Regions from separate parts of the Rhizobium sp. CF142 genome, predicted to be linked through region 1. Evidence: predicted binding sites of a transcription regulator. Region 1 holds the regulator's gene; each other region holds the start of a gene.
What was found. The regulator PhoB, encoded in region 1, activates phosphate uptake and scavenging genes when phosphate is short. The targets are predictions, from matches to a motif close to TGTCATNNANCTGTCAT.

Region 1 (7,188 bases):
GGAGCTATCCTCTTGCGTCGTCGCTTTGAGCGCCGCTGGTAAACGGAGTAAAGATCATGAACATGTTGACGGAAGCCGCAGTCGAGAAGGCGCTGGACCAGAAAATGAGCAACGTCCCGTATAAGATGATCGGTCAGGATGTCTCCGTTTATTACGGCGAGAAGCGTGCGCTTTTCGATGTCAATCTGAACATCCGCGAAAACACCGTGACCGCGCTGATTGGCCCGTCGGGCTGCGGCAAGTCCACCTTCCTGCGTTCGCTGAACCGCATGAACGACACGATCGACGGCTGCCGCGTCACCGGCAAGATCACGCTCGACAGCGACGATATCTACGATCCCGACATCGACGTGGTCGAACTTCGCGCCCGCGTCGGCATGGTGTTCCAGAAGCCGAATCCGTTCCCGAAGACGATCTATGAAAACGTCTCCTACGGACCGCGCATCCACGGCCTCGCCAAGTCCAAGGCCGACCTGGACCAGATCGTCGAGACGAGCCTGCAGCGCGCCGGCCTCTGGAACGAGGTCAAGGATCGCGTGCATGAATCCGGCACCGGCCTGTCCGGCGGTCAGCAGCAGCGTCTGTGCATCGCACGCGCCGTTGCCGTCAGCCCGGAAGTCATCCTGATGGACGAGCCCTGCTCGGCACTCGACCCGATCGCGACTGCAAAGGTCGAAGAGCTGATTCATGAGCTGCGTGAAAACTACACCATCGTCATCGTGACGCATTCCATGCAGCAGGCCGCGCGCGTATCACAGCGTACGGCAATGTTCCACCTCGGCAACCTGGTCGAGGAAAATGACACCGACAAGATGTTCACCAATCCCGACGATCCGCGCACCCAGGACTATATCATGGGCCGGTTCGGCTGATTTTGGCGATGTGAAGCCTTCCCGATTTTCGAGGACAAAGCCCCATGGCATCGACACATATTTTTTCCGCTTACGATGACGATCTGAAATTCCTGTCCCGGCGCATTTCCGAGATGGGTGGTCTTGCCGAACAGATGGTCGGCGAGGCCGTCCGTGCGCTGGTCAACGGCGACACTGCGCTCGCCCAGAAGGTCATTTCCGACGACGTGATCCTTGATCACGCGGAACGCGAAATCAACGACAAGGCGATCGTCACGATCGCCCGTCGCCAGCCGATGGCCTCCGACCTTCGCGAGATCATGGGTTCGATCCGCATCGCCGCCGACCTCGAGCGTGTCGGCGACCTCGGCAAGAACACCGCAAAGCGCGTCATCGCCGTCCAAAGCACCGGCGTTCCGCGCAAGCTCGCCCGCGGTCTCGAGCATCTCTCCGAACTGGCGCTCGTCCAGCTCAAGGAAGTGCTCGACGTCTATACGACGCGTTCTGCGGACAAGGCCAAGTCCATCCGCGAGCGCGACGATGAGATCGACGCGATGTACACCTCGCTGTTCCGCGAACTCCTGACCTACATGATGGAAGATCCGCGCAACATCACGAGCTGCACGCATCTTCTCTTCTGCGCCAAGAACATCGAGCGCATCGGCGACCACGCGACCAACATCGCCGAGACGATCTACTACATGGCAACCGGCGCCCAGCCGGAGGGCGAGCGTCCGAAGGACGACAGCTCCAATACCGTTGGTGCGGTGACGGAGTAATCCTGACCTGCCGATTGCATGCGCGCCCCGCGCGGGGGCGCGCAAAGGTGCAGCCAATTCCGAGTTTCTGTATGATCTCTTGCTTAAATCGCCCCCGGTTTAAGGATCATGCATTAGGAGACTGACACGCATGATCCCAAGAGTTGCAGTTGTTGAAGATGAAGAGGCGCTGAGCGTGCTTCTCCGCTACAACCTCGAGGCTGAAGGTTTCGAGGTGGATACGATCCTCCGTGGCGACGAGGCCGAAATCCGGCTTCAGGAGCGCACGCCCGACCTGCTCATCCTGGACTGGATGCTGCCGGGCGTTTCCGGCATCGAGCTCTGCCGCCGGCTGCGCATGCGGCCGGAGACCGAGCGCCTGCCGATCATCATGCTGACGGCACGCGGCGAAGAGAGCGAGCGCGTTCGCGGTCTCTCGACCGGCGCCGACGATTATGTCGTCAAGCCGTTCTCGACACCGGAACTCGTCGCTCGCGTCAAGGCGATGCTGCGTCGCGCCCGTCCGGAGGTTCTCTCCACTGTTCTGAAATGCGGCGATATCGAGCTCGATCGCGAAACGCATCGCGTTCATCGCAAGAGCCGCGAAGTCCGCCTCGGCCCGACCGAATTCCGCCTGCTCGAATTCCTGATGTCGTCGCCGGGCAGGGTCTTCTCCCGCTCGCAGCTCCTGGATGGCGTCTGGGGCCACGATATCTACGTGGACGAACGCACCGTCGACGTCCATGTCGGCCGCCTGCGCAAGGCGTTGAACTTCTCCAACATGCAGGATGTCATCCGCACCGTCCGCGGCGCGGGATATTCCATGGAAGCCTGATCCGAGTGATCGGAGGTCACGAACGGGTCGCTCGCTTGTCGGGCGGCCCGTTTGTCTATCTGGCACCCCTAGCTCCTTATGAAAGCCGACACCACGCGCCGAAAGCGAACATCGAAAGGATCTGCTTCCTACAGACGGATGCGCACAAGAATTCGATCAAGAGCCTTTTGCAGAGCCGCAGTGCCGCCAAACGCGCGAAAGTCTTCGAGAACCTGTTCATTCAATCCGCCCTTGGTCGAATGCTCGCCGATGAGTTCATCGAAACTCGCGACAGGTTTTGAACGGGCAGCATGGGCGAGGCCGGAAAACAATTGACGGAGGTAGGCGTCGCCAGCCGTTCTCGAAAGCCCTTGGCTCTGCAGCCAGGTCGACGTCGCGTCCAGGATGCCGAAATAGCTGGCCATCAGGCAGCTCGCCGTCGCGAGAAGTTCGAACTCCAGCTTGTTTTCAACCTGGATCGCCGTTCCGAGCGCCGAAAAGAGGGCGTGGGAAACCTCGTCGGGCGGGTAGATCGCAGTCGCGCCCTGAAGATCTGCGACAAACGGAAGTGGAATTGCCAGGCTCAGGCGAACTGGCTGATCGATCCACGCCCGCAGTTGATCCATTGGCGTGGCCGCGACAAAGCTGATGACATGGTGGCCCGGCCGAAATCGGAGCGAGCGGACGACCTCCTCGGCAATTTGCGGCCTCACTGCCACGAATACGAGATCGGATTGGTCGAGAACATCCTGGTTGCCTAAAGCGATCGACGCATTCTGGTTTGCCGCCGCGAGGCGGGCGGCGACGCTTGCGCTACGGGGTGACAGCACGATCCGTGTGTCGCGAAACGCTGTCTTCCCCAGTCCGGTGACGACGGCCTCGGTAATCGTGCCCGTCCCGACGAACCCGATTGTCATCCGCTTTGGATCGATCTCCATTGGCACCCCTGAGCGACTGTTTGCGCCTCGACGAGAATACCGCATCTATATCAGAAAATCGCGCTACAGCGCCATGACCACCGTTCCATGCCGGTCTAGGGCTGAAACGCATTGGTGGCGTTGGCACATAAGTTCGCATTGTCAGGCATAGTGGGCGGCAGGCAGAGATCGGCCTTCGGCAGATCGTGGTCAGGAGCTGTTTTCCGGCCCTCCTGCGCCGGCTAAAAAATCACCCCTCCGCGCAAGGCGAGGAGGGGTGATGGCACGTTGCGTCTGTTGGAAGATCGCGGATCAGCCGACCCGGACAGCCTTGCGGCGTTCGCTGACCGGCTGGTAGGCGAGGCGCTGGTGATAGTTGCAATAGGGCGAGGAATCCGGGGAGTCGCAACCGCAGAAGTAGAAGTCGTCCTTCATCGGATCGCCGACCGGCCACTTGCAGGTGCGCTCCGTCAGTTCCGTCAGGCCGAGGCGGCGCGAAATCGGCACGACCACGTTCTTGGCCGGCACGTATTCCATTTCCTCGACCGTTTCGATCTCGATCTCTTCCTTCAGCATCGTTGCGCCCTGCTGGCGGGTAACGGTGCGGGTGGTGATGCGAGAGGCATAGTTCGGGGCGCGCGGAGCCGAGGTATTGCGCTTCGGTGCGCGCGCGGCGGTTGCCGTGCCGCCGGCCTTGGCGCGGCCGGGAAGACTGAGCCGGTGAACCTTGCCGATAACAGCGTTTCTACTGACGCCGCCAAGCTGCGCAGCGATCTGGCTGGCGCTCAGCCCTTCCGACCAAAGCTTCTTGAGCTTCTCGACACGCTCGTCTGTCCAGTTCATTGCCCTGTCTCCACCTTTCGCGTTGGTGATGGCAGAATCCCTCACCGTTGCCTCGGAAGTCTCCGAAGCAAGAAACGCCTGATCAATTTTGGTGACTAGTTCCGCCGCATGCAGTCTAGTAATTGAACTTTAACCTAGTGTGAGCCTGACTCTGTGACAAGAGTCGCAGGAATCCGATGAATCCGAATTCGAGGTTTTCCCCAACTTGCTTCCCGGGCGAGTCATTTCTGCAACATTAGCTGTTGATAGACCTGCAAGTCTGATTTGAGGCTTGACGCATGTGCTAAATCCTCAGTTTTGTTGACATTGCAGTGCGAAAAGTAAATAGTGCTCCCTGCCGCCGAAAGGCGGCATTTTTAATTTTTCGGGCCTGGTTTTCTTAGCCGGAGTCCGTTGTCTCGGAGCCTGACCAGGAGATTGCGCCATGGCTGAAGCCTCGCCGCTTTATGATACCTATTCTCGTGCCCCGCTGCGGTTCGAGCGAGGCGAAGGCGTGTGGCTGATCACCGAAACCGGCGAGCGATATCTGGATTTCGGCGCGGGCGTTGCCGTTACCTCCGTGGGCCATGGTAATCCGCATGTTGTGGCCGCCCTCAAGGATCAGGCCGACAAGGTCTGGCATCTCTCCAATATCTATGAGGTGCCGGGGCAGGAGAAGCTTGCCAAGCGCCTGACGGATGCCACGTTCGCCGACAAGGTGTTCTTCACCAATTCAGGCGCCGAGGCTCTCGAATGCGCCATCAAGACCGCGCGTCGTTACCAGTTTTCCAAGGGTCATCCCGAGCGTTTCCATATCATCACCTTCGAAGGCGCCTTCCACGGCCGTACGCTCGCGACCATCGCCGCCGGCGGTCAGGAGAAATATCTCGAAGGTTTCGGCCCGAAGACCCCTGGTTTCGATCAGGTGCCCTTTGGCGATGTCGAGGCTGTCCGTGCCGCTATTACCGACAAGACCGCCGGTATCCTCATCGAGCCGGTGCAGGGCGAGGGCGGTGTCCGCCCGGCAACGTCCGAATTCATGAAAGCGCTCCGTCAGCTCTGCGATGAGCATGGCCTGCTGCTGATCCTCGACGAAGTCCAGACCGGCGTCGGCCGTACCGGCAAGCTCTTCGCCCATGAATGGTCGGGTATAACGCCCGACATCATGGCGGTTGCCAAGGGCATCGGCGGCGGCTTTCCGCTCGGCGCCTGCCTTGCGACGGCGGAGGCCGCTTCCGGCATGAAGGCGGGCACGCATGGTTCCACCTATGGCGGCAACCCGCTGGCCATGGCTGTCGGTAACGCGGTTCTCGATGTCATCCTGGCCGAGGGCTTCCTGCAGCATGTGCGTGATGTCACTCTCGTCTTCCGCCAGGGCCTTGCCTCGCTCAAGGATCGCTATCCTGATGTCATCGAGGACATCAGGGGCGAAGGCCTGTTGCTCGGCGTCAAGGCTGCCATTCCCTCGGCAGAGCTACTGAAGGAAATCCGCGCAGCCCATCTTCTGGCGATCCCGGCAGGCGATAATGTCATCCGCCTGCTGCCGCCGCTGGTCGTAACCGCCGAGGAGGCGCGCGAGGGTCTTTCCCGTCTCGAACGCGCTGCCGAAAGCATCCGTGCCGCCAAGGTCAAGAAGACCGCTTGATAGGACAATGCCCCGCCCGCCGGCGGGCGTAGCAGGTAACGAACAATGGCTTCCCCCAAACATTTCCTCGATCTTTCCGCAGTCACCGGATCCGACCTCAGAACCATCATGGACGATGCCAAGCTGCGAAAGCAGGCTTTCAAGGCGGGTACCGCCGACAAGCCGCTCGCTGGCAAGATGCTGGCCATGATCTTCGAGAAGCCGTCCACGCGAACCCGCGTCTCCTTCGATGTCGGCATGCGCCAGCTCGGCGGGGAGACCTTGTTCCTGTCGGGCACCGAAATGCAGCTCGGCCGCGCCGAGACGATCGGCGACACCGCCAAGGTTCTGTCGCGCTATGTCGATGCGATCATGATCCGCACGACCGACCACAACCGTATGCTGGAGCTCGCCGAGCATGCCACGGTGCCCGTCATCAACGCGTTGACGGACGACACCCACCCTTGCCAGATCATGGCTGATATCATGACCTTCGAAGAGCATCGCGGCCCGATCAAGGGCAAGACGATCGCCTGGACCGGTGATGGCAACAACGTGCTGCATTCGCTGGTCGAAGGTGCTGCCCGTTTCGGCTACCGCATGAACATGGCCGTACCCCTTGGTTCCGAGCCGAAGGATCACTATCTGAACTGGGCCCGCAATGAGGGCGCCGAAATCATGCTTTACCATGATGCTGACCGTGCGGTTGCCGGCGTCGATTGCGTGGTGACCGATACCTGGGTCTCCATGAATCAGGAACATCGGGCTCGCGGTCACAATGTCTTCCAGCCTTATCAGGTCAACGCGCATTTGATGGCGCAGGCCGGCAAAGATGCATTGTTCATGCATTGCCTTCCCGCCCATCGCGGCGAGGAGGTGACGGATGAGGTGATCGATGGCCCGCAATCCGTGGTCTTCGATGAGGCGGAAAACCGCCTTCATGCGCAGAAGTCGATTCTTGCTTGGTGCCTGGGCGCGATCTGAACCATAATCGGATGTCGCGAGTCCAAAACTCGCGGCTGCGCAAGCAGCCGGTGCGCTAGCCGGCTGCTCTGACAAAACAGGAGTGAAAGCCATGGCAGAAGCTGCCGCCGCCCTCGGCGAGTTCGATTTCGCCGGCGATGATCATGTCGTCCCCTTCCAGGTGGAAGGGCTGGATGTGCGCGGTCGCGCCGTCCAGCTCGGCCCGATGCTGGATTCGATCCTCGAGCGCCATCATTACCCGACACCCGTCGCCCGCCTTCTGGCGGAAGTGGTTGTGCTGACGGTGCTGCTCGGCACCTCGCTGAAGTTCGAGGGCAAGTTCACCGTCCAGACCAAGAGCGATGGTCCCGTCGACCTTCTCGTCGCCGATTTCTCGACGCCGGAAAACGTCCGGGCCTATGCCCGCTTCGATCAGGCC
Region 2 (7,188 bases), on a different contig from region 1:
TTGATTTCATCGACGGCGGTCTGTGCGCCGTTCTTTACCTGGTCACCATAGGCTGCCACCGGACCGGTCAGCGGCGCGATGAGGCCGATGACGATATCCGCATGCGCGAGCGGCGCAAATGCCAGCGAGGCGATGAGCGTCGCCGTCAGAGTCTTCAGGGTCATGTTCTCTCTCCTTGGGTAGGGTCGTCTTCGACCACCGGTTGCTTGCCGCGAAAGCCGTTTCTTTGTCAGCGATCCCTTTGGGAGCGTGCCAAGGACGAGGAAAAGCTGCGCGATCAATGAGCCTCGCGGCCATATTTGGCTCGCGCGGCGCATGGCAAGATTTCTAGGAATTTCGGTGAGATTCCGCAAGATGATAACAAGATCGGGTTCGTTTTCGCCAAATCTGGAAAGATTACGCCCGATTTTTTGATTTTTCAGTCCATTTCCCGCAATTTTCGGTCTGTCCTGCCCGGGCTGTTCCGCAGGCCCCGGCGCCGGTGTCAGGGCAATCTCGGTCTGCAACTGTCAGGGCTAGGTTTTTCCGATCGCATGCGTTCAGTCGTGCGTGACTTGCAACCTCCGCAGAAAGTCGAGGCGAGAGCATATCGACGGCTTCGGATAAGCAGATATGTGGTAGTGGCGCCGCTGATCACTGTTTTAGTTTTGCTGTTTTAGCAAGTTAACAATTGATTCTGAGAATCCCAGTATAACTACCATTCCCTAGTATATTGTTGCGGTGCAATAAAATATTTGATTTGTCGATACAGGCATATAGCGGGAACAGATATCTGAATGCTCAAGCGTATTGAAGCCAGGCAGGTGCGGACCGGAATGTTTATCGAGATGGTCGAGGGCATCTGGCACGATCCTCTTCTATCCCGGCGACGGTTCTTACTGCGACGCGAGAGCGATACGCTGAAGCTCAATGAGTGCGCGGATGCGGGTGTCGTGATTAACACCACCAAGGGCCTCGATGTCAGCGACAGTTCACGCAAGACCGAGATCGACGTCAAGGCGGCGCGCGAGACCATTCAGAAATCCGTGGAAGTGCTGGAAAATGTCTTCGGTCGGCTGCAGGGCGGGGATGCGATCACCGTCGATCAGGTCGAGCCGGTGATTTCCTCCGTTTCGAAATCGATGGATGACCATCCCGCCGTCTTCATCAGCGTTACGCGGCTGAAGTCCAAGGACGAGGTGACCTTTCTGCACTCACTCTCGGTCAGTGCGTTGATGATCCTTTTCAGCCGTCATCTCGGACTGGACGAGGAAGTGGTGCAGACGCTCGGCACGGCAGGACTGTTGCACGATGTCGGCAAGCTCGAAATTCCGCTCGAAGTACTCAACAAGGAAGGGCGCCTGAACGAAGACGAGATGCAGTTGATCCGCGATCATCCGGAAAAGGGGCATGCAATCCTGTCGCGTCAGGAGGGCATGTCGGAAATCGTTCTCGATGTCTGCCTCAATCATCATGAACGGATCGACGGCAAGGGTTATCCGCGCAAGCTGTCCCACGGCGAGATCAGCCTTCACGCGCGTCTTGCCGCGATCTGCGATGTCTATGACGCCGTTACGTCGGCACGCCCTTACAAGGCTGCATGGAGTGCGAAGGAGGCGCTGACCTGGATGCTGGCCAATGAGGGGCATTTCGATCGCCGGCTCGTCAAAAAATTCGCCCTCTGCCTATCGGTCGCCTCCGGTTCCTGAGCGTATCTGTCTCATCACACAAGGCCTGCGGGGATGTGATCCGCCGCAGGCCGAATGTATTCGGGATCCGTGGCACCCCGAAAGCGCGCAGGATGAGGAAGCTGCTCTATTGATCAGCGAGCGCCTTTCCCAGGAAATCCGTGACCATGCTGGAAACCTGCCGGTGAATCGTTCCGCGAGCTGCGCCGACGCCGTCCCGGCAGACGATGCTCTCCCCTGGCGCCTCCTTCTCGATCAGTTCGGCGGCGCCAGGTTTGCAGGGCTGCATGAAGCTGAAATGCAGCGATCCGGGGATAAGGCTGTAGGTGGTGGTCGCTGGCGGCAGATGGCGGGCAAGGTAATCGGAATCCTTGTTGGTGGCGGCTATGTCCGCCTCGGTTGCAGTGTCCGCATCGACATCCGCCGCAGCACCCAGCACCATGAGGGGGATATGGACTGCCGCAAGGCTCTCCGGTGTCAGCCCGCGGCCAGGTCCGAGATCGAGTGTCACGACGGCACGAATTCTTGCATCACCGAGATCGGCGGCCATCGCCGCATTGGAGGCCGCATCGCGCCCGATGCCGAGCGCCTCGAATATCTTGCAATAGATCGCGCTGAATTCAGCCATGCAATTCTTCGTCACCTTGGCCGCGTCGAAGCGGCCGCCTGCCAGTTCGACGACCGTCCAGCCGCCGAGCGAATGGCCGATGGCGGCAATCCGATCGGATGCTATGCCGCCCGTCAGATCGGGATTGTCGAGCAGAGCGTCGATCACGCGGCTGAGGTCGCCGGGGCGCTTCCACAGTTCGACAGCATCGGGCTTTCGCATGTCGAATGTGGTCGTGCCGGGATGATCGGGTGCGGCGACGACATAGCCCGCGTCAACGAGGTCGGCCGCAAGCCAGGCGAGGTTGCGCCAGCTGCCGCCATAACCATGGGAGAGGACGACCAGCGGATGCGGGCCGGCTACGGGTTCGGCGTCCTTGATGACAGGCTGGCCGATGAAGGCCGGTGTTTCGCCGAGAAGGACCGGTGTGGCGTCAGACGCGGTCGGATACCAGATGCTGACATGAACAGGGCGATCGGCGTTTTTGCCGGGCAGGGTGGTTTCGCGGAACCCGGTTCCGGCATGTGCTGCTGATACCAGCAGCAGGAGCAGAGGGAGGACAAAGGCAAGTCTTGGCATGGGATCTCCATTGGGTTGATCTACCCTGTCTGGAGGAAATCCCTGAGGCTGGAGACCGATAACACGATTGAGGTCGCCAATATCAAAAGAAAGGGCGAGGCCGGAGCCTCGCCCTTGAATTCACTTGGGACGATTGAGCTCAGATGTTGTTCTGCAGGATCGTACGCAGCTTGCCGAAGAGTTCGTCGATGTGCTTCTTCTCGATGATCAGCGGCGGGGAGAGCGCGATGATGTCGCCTGTCGTGCGGATCAGCAGGCCGCTTTCATAAGCCTTGAGGAAGGCGGTGAAGGCGCGCTTGGTCGGTTCACCGGCGATCGGGTCGAGTTCGATGGCGCCGATAAGGCCGGTGTTTCTGATGTCGATGACATTGGGGCAATCCTTCAGCGAATGCAGCGCATCGGCCCAGTAGTCCGAGAGTTCGGCTGCACGGGTCAGCAGGCCCTCTTCCTTGTAGGTGTCGAGCGTTGCAAGTGCTGCGGCCGAGGCTATCGGGTTACCGGAATAGGTATAGCCGTGGAAGAACTCAATCATGTGTTCGGGGCCATTCATGAAGGCATCATGAATTTCCGAGGTCACGAAGACAGCACCCATCGGGATGACGCCGTTGGTCAGGCCCTTGGCGGTGGTGATGATATCGGGCTTCACATCGTAGTACTGAGCAGCAAAGGGAGCGCCGAGGCGACCGAAGCCGGTGATGACTTCGTCAAAGATCAGCAGGATGCCGTGCTTGGTGCAGATCTCGCGCAGCTTCTGCAGATAGCCCTTCGGCGGAATGAGAACGCCGGTGGAGCCAGCGACCGGCTCGACGATCACGGCGGCGACCGTAGAAGCGTCATGCAGGGTGACGATGCGCTCGAGCTCGGTGGCGATATCGCCGCCATGCTCGGGTTCGCCGCGGGTGAAGTTGTTCTTGCCAGGCAGATGGGTGTGCGGCATGTGGTCGACGCCAGTCAGCAGGGTACCGAACATCTTGCGGTTGGTGACGATGCCGCCGACGGAGATGCCGCCGAAGTTGACGCCGTGATAGCCACGCTCGCGGCCGATCAGGCGGAAGCGTGAGCCATTGCCCTTCACGCGGTGGTAGGCGAGCGCCACCTTGAGTGCCGTTTCCACCGATTCAGAACCGGAATTGGTGAACAGGACATGGTCCAAGCCTTCCGGCGCAATGTCGACCAGGCGGTTGGCAAGCTCGAAAGCCTTGGGATGGCCGAGCTGGAATGCCGGGGCATAGTCGAGTTCGCCGGCCTGCTCGCTGATCGCTTCGGTGATCTTCGGGCGGCAGTGGCCGGCGTTCACGCACCAGAGGCCAGCCGTACCGTCCAGAACCTGACGCCCGTCATGGGTCTGGTAGTACATATCCTTGGCGCTCACGAAGAGGCGCGGTTCCTTCTTGAACTGACGGTTCGCGGTAAAGGGCATCCAAAAGGCGCGAAGGTCGTTTGGCGTTGCATTCAGACGGTTGGACATGCTGTTCTCCTGGCCGTTGGGGAGGCCGTTCCCGTTCAAGGCTTGGCGCCGATTATTTTTACTGCCCGGTCAAATTATCAGCGCAAGGCAAGGCGTCAAGCCGAAGAAGCGCCGCCGTCTGCCGTTCCCGGGACGCTTCGGGCGTCATCAATCCTTCGCCCGGCATTGCTACAAAAATCGATGGCCGCAATGGCCGAGGGCATTTCATTCATTTCCTTGAAATTCAACCGTTTTTACCGGAGGTAGTCATGACGGACCGCCAGAAAACCAGACCGCGCCCCAATCCGCGGCGTGCATTTGCGCCGAGCTACGGCACCATTCTCGAAGAAGGCGTTCGTCGCCGCACCGTTCTCAAAGGCTTCATCGCAGCCATGGGGGCGGCCGCTTTTGCGCCGGCGCTCGAAGCAACGAAGGCAGAAGCCGCCGAGTCGACCCTTACTTTCCCCGAACTGAAGCGCGTGCGTGACGCCGCCGACCACTGGCCTGAAGGTTACGAGCGCCAGATTCTCGTGCGCTGGGGCGATGCTCTCTTTACCGACAGCCCGGAATTCGACGTCACGAAGCTCAACGGCAAGGCCGCCGAGCGCCAGTTCGGCTACAACAATGATTTCACGCAGTTCCTCCCGCTGCCTTGGGGCGAGAAGAGCTCGGACCACGGCCTGATGGTCGTCAGCCATGAATATGCGACGCCCTTCCTGATGTTTCCGGGCCTGACGGCGGACGATTATCGCGAGAAGATGACCGAGGACCAGATCCGTGCCGTCATGGCCGCTGTCGGCGTTTCGGTCTTCGAGGTGCGCAAGGACGGTAATCAGTGGCAGGTGGTCAAGGACGGCAAGTATAACCGCCGCATCCACATGAGCACGGAGATCGGCATTTCCGGCCCGGCTGCCGGCGACGACCGCCTCAAGACAAAGGCCGATCCGACCGGCACGGTCGTCTTCGGCACGATCTCGAACTGCAATGGCGGCATCACGCCCTGGGGCACGATGCTCTCAGGCGAAGAAGGTGCAATGGATGTCTTTGCCGGTGATTGTACCAAGCTGCCGAACCAGGAACTGGTCGAGCGCCAGGGTTGGGACGAGGATGAGAACGACATCTATTCCGTCAGCCGCGTCGAGCCGCGCTTCAAGTTCGAGGAAGAGCCGAATGAGTGGATGCGCTTCGACTGGGTGGTGGAAATCGATCCGTTCGATCCGACGGCAAAGCCAGTCAAGCGCACCTCGCTCGGCCGCATGACGCATGAAGGCGCGCAATGTTGCGTCGCGCCTGACGGCCGCGTCGTGGTCTTCATGGGCGATGACGACGATTTCGAATATATCTATCGCTTCGTCACCCGCGATCCGTGGAACCCTGGCGATCGCGCCGCCAACAAGGATCTGCTCGATCACGGCACCCTGTCTGTCGCCAAGTTCGAAAGCGACGGCACGATGCGCTGGATCCCGCTGATCGCCGGCGAAGGCCCGCTGACGGCGGAGGCCGGCTTCAAGACCCAGGCTGACGTGGTTCTCGCTACTCGCGCTGCCGCCGACCTTGTTGGTGCGACGCCGATGGACGGGCCGGAGGGCTTCATCCCGCATCTCGGCACCGGCAAGCTCTATGTGGCCATGACCGAAAACGAGGATCGCCTGCCGAAGGGCCAGGGGGACGACGAGAAGGAACAGGTCAACGTTGCCAATCCACGCGGCCCCAACCCGCATGGGCATCTGCTGGAGCTGGTAACACCAGGCGGTCCGGATAAGCCGGACTACGCAGCTGAAAGCTTCAAGTGGGACGTTTTCGTACTCTGCGGCGATCCGGCCAAGCCCGAGGACCAGGCGATGTTCCACCCGGCGACCACATCGGCCGGCTGGTTCACCGACCCCGATAACCTTGCTGTCGATCCAGCAGGCCGCCTTTGGGTGACCACCGACGGTCCGCCGCCGGAAGGCATCGCCGATTCCGTCTATGTGATGGATACGGAGGGTCCGGGTCGCGCGCTGCCGAAGCTCATCTATATCGCGCCGGTCGGTTCGGAGACCTGCTCGCCGACCTTCACCTCTGATGGTTCCAGCGTCTTCCTCTCGGTTCAGCATCCGGGCGAATTGCGTATGGCCGACAACGAGGATGCGACCTCAATGGAAGATGCCGGCACCAACTGGCCGGACTTCAAGCCGGGCGTACCAGCCCGCCCGTCGCTCGTCGTGCTGACGCGCGGCAACAACGAAGTGGTGGGCAGCTAGGTCCGCCCTTCCTGAAGAGTGGCACGATCTTTCAGATTGGCTGCCACGCTTTAGGTCCTTGTTTTCCGCATATCGTCATCGCAAAGCCGCTGCACAGTTTTGCGCGACATGCTTCAAACAAACAAGACCGGCAATTCTTGCGAATTGCCGGTCTCTAAGGCTTCACGTGCTGAAAACAGCTCAAGCCGCGTCCGTGGAAACATCTCCTTTAGGACGCTGCTCAGACTGACATCATGTCAGCGCGGACATCAGGCTGCAGACCTGCTCCGGTTCTGAGCCACGTAGATATCCTCCAGCGTCGCGAGGATCTTCATGACCGGCTCGGAGTTGCTGGAATAGTAGATCGTCTGTGCATCACGACGGGTCTTGACCAGCTTCTGAGCGCGCAATTTCGACAGATGCTGGGAGAGGGCCGACTGGCTCAGGCCAACCTGGGTGGCGAGAACGCCGACAGGCACTTCTCCCTTTACCAGGCTGGTGAGGATCAGCAAACGCTTGGGGTTGGCCATGGCCGATAATAAAGCTGCCGCCACATTGGTGTGCTCGGCCAAATCAGAGGTTTCCATATTTTTTCTTCCTAATGCGAAACGTACATCATCCGTACAGGCACAGGCCGTCAGACGGTTCTTTGACTGACGGCGAAAA
Region 3 (7,188 bases), on a different contig from region 1:
TCGGCGGGCTGGCGCTTGCGGGGCCACTTGGCCTTTGGGATTCCGGTCTCGGTGCGGGTTTAAGCTTTGATCAGGTCGTTCTCGTCGGTCAACGTGACCTCGATCCGTACGAACTGGATCTGATCGCGAAACACGACATCCCGCATATCAAACCAGGAGCCGATCTCGCGACTGCGCTTAGGACCGCGATCGCCGGCCGCTCCGTCTATGTGCATTTCGACTGCGATGTCTTGGAGCCCGGCATCGTGCCGACAGATTACGAATGCGAAGGCGGCTTGTCGCTGGATGATGTACGAGCCTGCTGCAAGGTTATCGCAGAACACGACTTCGTCGGGATAGAAATTGCCGAGTTCCAGAACGCGTGGGAAGCTGGTGGCCCGCCAGTCTCACCGAGCGCTCTGCTCGATGCCCTGGAGCCGGTTTTGACGAAGGGCTCTCACTGAGCGAATGGCAGCTTAGGTCCTGAATCCAGTCTTCTCTCCCTGCTGCGTGGATCCTCCTGAAAGCAGGCGTGCGAGCTTGGCTTCGATGGTAAGAGCCTGATTTCGTTTCTTGTTTGAACGGCGTTCCGGCTCTTTTGGAAACATGATCGAAAGGCGACATACGGTCAGCCGCCACGTCTTAAACGTAAGTTTGGATTACGGGCGCCCGAGGGCGGCTGTAGTTGTTAGGTGCCACCACCAAAGAGCGCTCGCCCGGCATGATCTCACTTTGTCGGCTCGAAGCGAAGTATGCCGGCGACCCTCGCTTTGGTGCCGGAATCGGAGGGGTGGGAGACGCCGTCCATGACCTGCACTTCCGGAAAGTCGAAGGGGCTGATGCCCTCGATGCAGGCGACATTGATGCCGAACTGGTTCGGATTCGAGCGGCGCTGGTGATGGGTATAAATGCCGCAGGTCCTGCAGAAGTAATGCTTCGCCGTACGGGTATTGAATTGATAGAGCGTCAGGTTGTCTTCGCCCTGGATAAATTCGATATCCTTGAGCTCGGCCGAGACGGCGATGGCGCCGCGCATGCGGCAGTAGGAGCAGGTGCAGCGGCGGATCGTGTTGAATTCGTCCGCCAGCCGGAGCCGGAATTTGACACGGCCGCAGTGGCAGGCCGCATTATGCTCATGTCTCTCGTCGCTCATGATTCGCCTGTCTCTCTCAATGAATTCCCAAACTAGGCCCAGCGCTCGCAGAAGGCTTCGATATCGCTGGACTGAAAATCGGCGAGCCGTGCCATGATGGTCTCGAACGGCCAGTCCCACCAGGCGATCGCGGCAAGTTTCTCCGCAACGTTTCGCGAGAAGCGCTCGCGCAGGAACCTGGCGGGAACACCGCCGACGATCGTATAGGGCGCAACGTCCTTGGTCACCACCGCGCCTGCCGCGAGCACGGCGCCGTCTCCAACCGTCACTCCCGGAAGCACGATGACGCCGTGGCCGATCCAGACGTCGTTGCCGATGATGGCGCGGTCCGCCTTTCGCTCGGCGAAGAAGGAGTGATCGCGCACGGCATCGGCGGAGTAATATTCCGGGCAATAGGTGAAGCGGTGCATCGACGGGCGGTCCATCGGGTGATTGGGTGCGCCGATCCTGACTTCCGCGGCGATGGCGCAGAATTTCCCGATTGTTGCATCGCCGACGATGCAGCGCTGCCCCAGATAGGAATAATCCCCGAGTTCGACCGTGTGCAGGGAAGTATTCTCCAGGATTTCGCAGCATTTGCCGATGCTGGAATCCCTCAGGCTTACCGTCGGGTGGATGACGGTCTCGGCGATCTTGGGGCGGTTCGGCTGTGCGGTCGAGTCCATGGGCAGTCTCCGGATTTTGGTCTGCCTAATCGGGAACGGTGAAGGATATGTGACGCAAGAGCGCCCCGATGATCGGGGCAGGTTTGGTAGTGCGCCTCAAAGCTCAGTCTGCTTCGGGCCCACAGGTGTTGGAGCGTCGCGATACGCCATGCCAAAGGTGGTTGTTCATCGGTCCCCTTTGCGACAAAACTCTATGAATTTGGCAAAATCCGCGCATATTCATCCAACGGTATGATACGCCGCCGGAGCAATCACTGCTGTGGATCGAAAGCTCGCAGCCATCCTTTCCGCCGATGTTGCCGGTTTCAGCCGCCTTACGGCGCTGGACGAGGAGGGCACGGTTCGTGCTCTCAACGCGTGCCTAAGCCAGATCGCCGAAATAGTGGGCGAGCATGATGGCCGCATCTTCGGCACTGCGGGTGACGGGTTTGTCGCCGAGTTCGCAAGCGCTGTTCAGGCTATCCGGTGCTCGGTCGAAATCCAGCGACGCCTCTCGATCAATCCAAAAGACATGCCTGGGGATCGCCGCCTGGAGTTCCGCATCGGCGTCAATCTGGGTGACGTCATTGTGTCGGGTGACGATCTGCTGGGCGACGGCGTCAATATCGCCGCGCGCCTGCAGGAGATGGCGCCGCCGGCAGGCATATGCATTTCCGGGTCGGTACGCGAGCATCTCTATGGCAAGGTGCCGTTCACGCTGACGAGCCTTGGCGAACGCTCTATGAAGAATATCCCGAGGCCGATTTCCGTCTTTCGGGTCGACTGGCTGCAGGAGGCGGCTGAAAGCGGGGAGGCCGGGCAAGAGCCAGGGTCAACAAAATCACCATCACCTGCGCCGCGCTTCGGCAGAGACCAGCCGTCGATCGTCGTCATGCCCTTCGACAATCTCAGCGGTCAGGGCGATGAGTATTTCGTGGATGGGGTCGTGGAGGAAATCACCGCGGCGCTCTCGCGCGTTCGGGAGTTCTTCGTCATCGCGCGCCAGTCCGCCTTCACCTACAAGGGACGCTTCGTCGACGTGCGTGACCTCGGCCGGGAACTCGGCGTCAATTACGTGGTCCAGGGTACGGTTCGACGCGGCGGAGAGCGGCTGCGGATATCCGTGCAACTGGTCGATACCGAGACGCGCACGCAGTTCTGGTCCGAGCGTTATGAGGGCGCGGCCGAGGACATATTCGAGCTTCAGGACAGGATCGCGGCTCAGGTGACCGGCGCCATCCATCCGGCCATCCAGAGCGCCGAAACCGAGTTGTCGAAGCGCAAGCCACCCAGCAGCCTGCGCGCCTATGATCTTGTCATGCGCGCCTACCCGTATCTCTGGGGCCAGAGCAAGGCGACGAACGAGAGGGCAATACCGCTGCTTCTGGATGCCATCGCGATCGACCCTGCCTACGGCCGGGCCCACGCGTTTCTGGCATGGTGCTACGCCCAGCATCTCGGCTACATCTGGACCGAGGAACCGGAGCGGGATCTGGAGCGGGCTTTGAAGTCTGTCGAAGCCGCGGTGGGCTCCATCGATGATGATCCGACCGCCTTGACCGCCGTCGGCGGGGCACTCAGCCATTGCGGCGATCAGGAGCGGGCGGCGGCCTATCTTGAAAGGGCTCTGGCGCTCGATCCAAACAATGCCTGGGCATGGGCACGCTATGGCTGGGTTGCCAGCTACAAGGGCGAGGCCGGTGCCACGGAGCGGTTCGAACGGGCGCTGACGCTGAGCCCCGCAGACCCGCTCGCCTTCAACATGCGGATGGGGATGGCCTTATCGCTCGCCATGGCAGGTTCCCTTTTCGAGGCCGTCGCTATTGCCCGGGAGGTCGTCAACAAACATCCCGATGTGACCTGGTGCTACCGGATGATGGCGGCCTGGGCGGCGATGAGCGGCGACATGAAGACGGCCCGGTGGGCTGCGGGCAAGCTCATGGAGATCGAGCCGCATTTTACGATCGTGCGCTACTTGTCGAGGCCTGTGTTTCAGGGGGTGCCGCAATGGGCGGCCCAGACCGCCGAAGGTCTGCGGCAGGCAGGCTTGCCTGAGCGCTGAGGGTGGTTTTGGGTGCGGGGCCTGTTGAGCCGGAAACGGACTTCGCACGCGTCCGCGACGCGCCAGAAGCGACATCGTGTCCCTAGGCGTTGCTTCTTTCGATCATTGCCAGTGGTACGGAATGACTTATGTTCGTCGCTGTATTTTCGTCAGGAAGCGGGAATGTTTCATGTGCCGCGCATTGCTCCGCCTGCCATTTGCCGCCTTCCTTTTTCTTCTCGGCTGGGCGGCCGCTCATGCCGATGAAGTCCTGACTTACAAGTGGCAGGGCGTGGACCGCACCGCAATCCTGCATATTCCCAAGGGAGCGGAAGGACACCCCGCACCGCTTGTCATCGTGATGTATGGGTCAGACGACAAGGCCGCCAATTTCCAGAAAAACAGCGGATTTGATGCTGTCGCTGACAGCGAGAACTTTGTCACCCTTTATCCGGAAGCGACCGACGGTGCCTGGAATATCAAATCCAGGAGACCCGTCATCAATGGCGAGCCGGTCGATGACATCGGCTTTTTCCGCACCATGATCGACGATCTGGTGAGCCGCAAGATTGCTGAGGGTACAAGGGTCTATGCCACGGGCTTCTCGTTCGGCGCGCTGATGACTTATACTCTGGCCTGTGCGCTTCCTGACAGGATTGCCGCGATTGCTCCTGTCGCCAGCGCGATAAACGAAGCGCAGGTCGAAGACTGCAAGCCCGGCCACCCCATGCCGGTCATGATGGTGAACGGCACGAGCGATGACGTGCAGCGCTACGATGGTTATATCCGCTCCTTCGGAAGGCTGCTTTCCGTTCCGGAGACAACCGAATACTGGCGCCGGATCGACGGCTGCACCGGGGAAAATGCCACGCCGCTGCCACATCTCAACCCGCATGATCTGACCCGCGCCAGCCTGGTCCAATGGTCCGGATGTCAGGCCGGGACGGGTGTTCAATTGTATCGCGTCGAAAACGGCGGCCATTGCTGGCCCCGTCTCGCCGAGTCCGATACCAACTCCGCTGATAATGATCCGGTAGACGGACCCCGGTTCGGGGGATGCAGCGGCGATATCGAGACAGCGGTTGAGGTGTGGAACTTCTTCAGGGAGTTTCACCGCTGATGATCGAGACATTCACCACGGGTTCTCGTGCTCATCAGCACCAGCGGCACCGCGATCGCGTAGAGGGCGATCACCGAGAACCAGATGCCGCCCGGCCAGTTCTGTCGCGTCACGAAATAGAGAGATGAGAAGCCGAGCGGCGCGATGATGGAGGCGAGGGAGACGGTGGAGGCGAGCACGCCCTGCAGTTCACCTTGGCGATCGGGCTCGACCGTGCGGGTGGCGAGCGCCTGGAAGGCGGGATTGCCGATGCCGACGAGGGTGAAAACCGGCATGATGGCGAAGATCATCCAGCCCCGGTTTGCGAAGGCCATGACGAGAAGGGCGATCGCGGCGGCGGCGATGCCCGTCATGACCGACCAGCGCTCGCCGAGCAGGCGGGTTGCCGGCCCCGGCAAGAAGGCTTGGCAGAGTGTCTGGCAGATGCCGAAGGCGCCGAGCGACAGGCCGATTGAGAAGCCGTTCCAGCCGAAAGTATCGAAGCCCCAGAGCGCCCAGCAGGTGCCGTAGGATTCGCCGGCGGCGCTGAAGACGAAATAGACCAACACGATGGGCAGCAGCCCTTTCATAGAGACGATCCATTTCAGCGGCCGCAGCGGGTTCAGCGTGGCGAGATCGATCTTCTGGCGAGATGGTGTGCGGGATTCAAGTGTGCGGGATTCTGGCAGGACGAACAGGGCAAGCAGCAGATTGCAGGCGTTGAGTACGGCGGCGGCGATGAAGGGCAGGCGCAGCCAGTAATCGCCGAGCAACCCGCCAAGGACCGGGCCGATGATGAAGCCGGCGCCGAACATGGCGTTGAACAGGCCGAAGCGGCGCGCGCGCTGATCCTCCGGTGAAATATCGGTGATATAGGCGGAGGCGACCGACATATTGGCGCTGGTGAGGCCGGCGATGGCGCGGCCGATCAGCAGCAGAGTGAGGGATGGCGCAAAGGCCATGATGGCGTAATTGATCGCAGCACCGGCAAGCGAGATCAGCAGCACGGGGCGCCGGCCGATCGTGTCGCTGAGCGCGCCGAGCACGGGGGCGAAGACGAACTGCATGGCGGCATAGAGCGCCGTCATGAGGCCGACATAGAAGGCGATGTCCTGCGTCTGCGTCACGTCCTCAAGAAGGCGCGGCAGGATGGGGAAGATCAGCCCGATGCCGACGGCATCGAGGCAGATGGCGGTGAAGATGACGACGAGCGGTTTGTTCATGCCAGATTTGTTCATTGGGGAACTCATGGGGAAATGACGAGTTTGCCGGTGACGCGGCCGGCGGCGCTGGCGATCTGCGCTTCGGCCGTCTTCTCCAGCGGAAAGGCCTGCTCGATGCGCAGGCGGAAAAGGCCCTTGGAATAGAGCCGGGCCACATCGGCCAGCACCCGTTCCGGCTCTTTCGGCGGGCCGTGGGAGAATTTCGCGCCGTACTCCTCGGCCGAGAAATCGGCGACGGAGAGGACGTTGGCAGGATCGCCTGTGATCGCGATCAGTTCGGGGATGATACCGGAGCCGGCGACGTCGACTGCCGCATCGATGCCATCGGGTGCAAGCTGCCGCAGCCGTTCAGCGAGGCCAGGTCCGTAGGTCGTCGGGATGGCGCCGAGTTCCCTTAGGTAATCGTGTTTCTGCAGGCTCGCGGTGCCGATGACGGTGATGCCCCTGATGCGGGCAAGCTGGATCATGGCGGAGCCGATGCCGCCTGCGGCACCGCTGACCAGCAACGTCTCTCCGGCTTTGACGAAGAGTTCGTCGAGGCTGCGCCATGCGGTCTCCGATATGACGGGGAGGGCGCCGGCGATCTCGAAGGGCAGGTCATCCGGCTTGTGGACCCAGTGCGTGAGGACGGCATGTTCGGCCATCGTGCCGTTGCCATAACCGAAGACGGCATCGCCGACATAGGTGCTGGAGACACCGGGGCCGACCTCATCGACGATGCCGGAGGCTTCGACGCCGACGCCTGAGGGAAAGCGCACCTCTTCGAAGGCGCGATATTGCCCTTCGCGGCGCTTCCAGTCGGACGGGTTGACGCCGGCGGCGCGCACAGCGATCCGCACTTCGCCGGGACCGGGATGCGGTGCCTCGATCTCGACGATTTCGAGGACTTCGGGGCCGCCATAGCGGCTGAATTGAACAGCTTTCAAGTGTTTGTCCTTTCAGGGCGGCGGATGCAGGGCACAGCCATGCCGTTCGTGGTCACGAGCACGGCAGTGCGCTTCCACGGGACAGGTTTAACGGATTTATGCTGTACTTCATCCAAATGTGTA

Region 2: PMI11_RS29115 (PhoX family protein) is a predicted target of PhoB. The motif match lies at 4,464-4,480, and genes of this name have one in related genera.
Region 3: PMI11_RS12410 (DapH/DapD/GlmU-related protein) is a predicted target of PhoB. The motif match lies at 1,836-1,852, and genes of this name have one in related genera.

Annotation. Positions count from the first base shown of each region.
Region 1 is NZ_AJWE01000098.1:117,803-124,990, reverse strand. Features, by position in the region: gene pstA (phosphate ABC transporter permease PstA) at 1-42, shown strand, start outside; gene pstB (phosphate ABC transporter ATP-binding protein PstB) at 57-872, shown strand; gene phoU (phosphate signaling complex protein PhoU) at 917-1,630, shown strand; gene phoB (phosphate regulon transcriptional regulator PhoB) at 1,761-2,444, shown strand; gene PMI11_RS21715 (pyrroline-5-carboxylate reductase) at 2,573-3,361, opposite strand; gene PMI11_RS21710 (GcrA family cell cycle regulator) at 3,653-4,183, opposite strand; gene PMI11_RS21705 (aspartate aminotransferase family protein) at 4,608-5,807, shown strand; gene argF (ornithine carbamoyltransferase) at 5,853-6,770, shown strand; gene PMI11_RS21695 (Hsp33 family molecular chaperone) at 6,862-7,188, shown strand, end outside.
Region 2 is NZ_AJWE01000114.1:253,233-260,420, reverse strand. Features, by position in the region: gene PMI11_RS29135 (branched-chain amino acid ABC transporter substrate-binding protein) at 1-164, opposite strand, end outside; gene PMI11_RS29130 (HD-GYP domain-containing protein) at 777-1,688, shown strand; gene PMI11_RS29125 (alpha/beta hydrolase family protein) at 1,795-2,853, opposite strand; gene PMI11_RS29120 (aspartate aminotransferase family protein) at 2,993-4,321, opposite strand; gene PMI11_RS29115 (PhoX family protein) at 4,570-6,543, shown strand; gene PMI11_RS29110 (ArsR/SmtB family transcription factor) at 6,792-7,109, opposite strand.
Region 3 is NZ_AJWE01000047.1:31,138-38,325, forward strand. Features, by position in the region: gene PMI11_RS12400 (arginase family protein) at 1-443, shown strand, start outside; gene PMI11_RS12405 (GFA family protein) at 707-1,132, opposite strand; gene PMI11_RS12410 (DapH/DapD/GlmU-related protein) at 1,165-1,797, opposite strand; gene PMI11_RS12415 (adenylate/guanylate cyclase domain-containing protein) at 2,057-3,838, shown strand; gene PMI11_RS35975 (alpha/beta hydrolase family esterase) at 4,008-4,937, shown strand; gene PMI11_RS12425 (TCR/Tet family MFS transporter) at 4,928-6,139, opposite strand; gene PMI11_RS12430 (NADP-dependent oxidoreductase) at 6,163-7,065, opposite strand.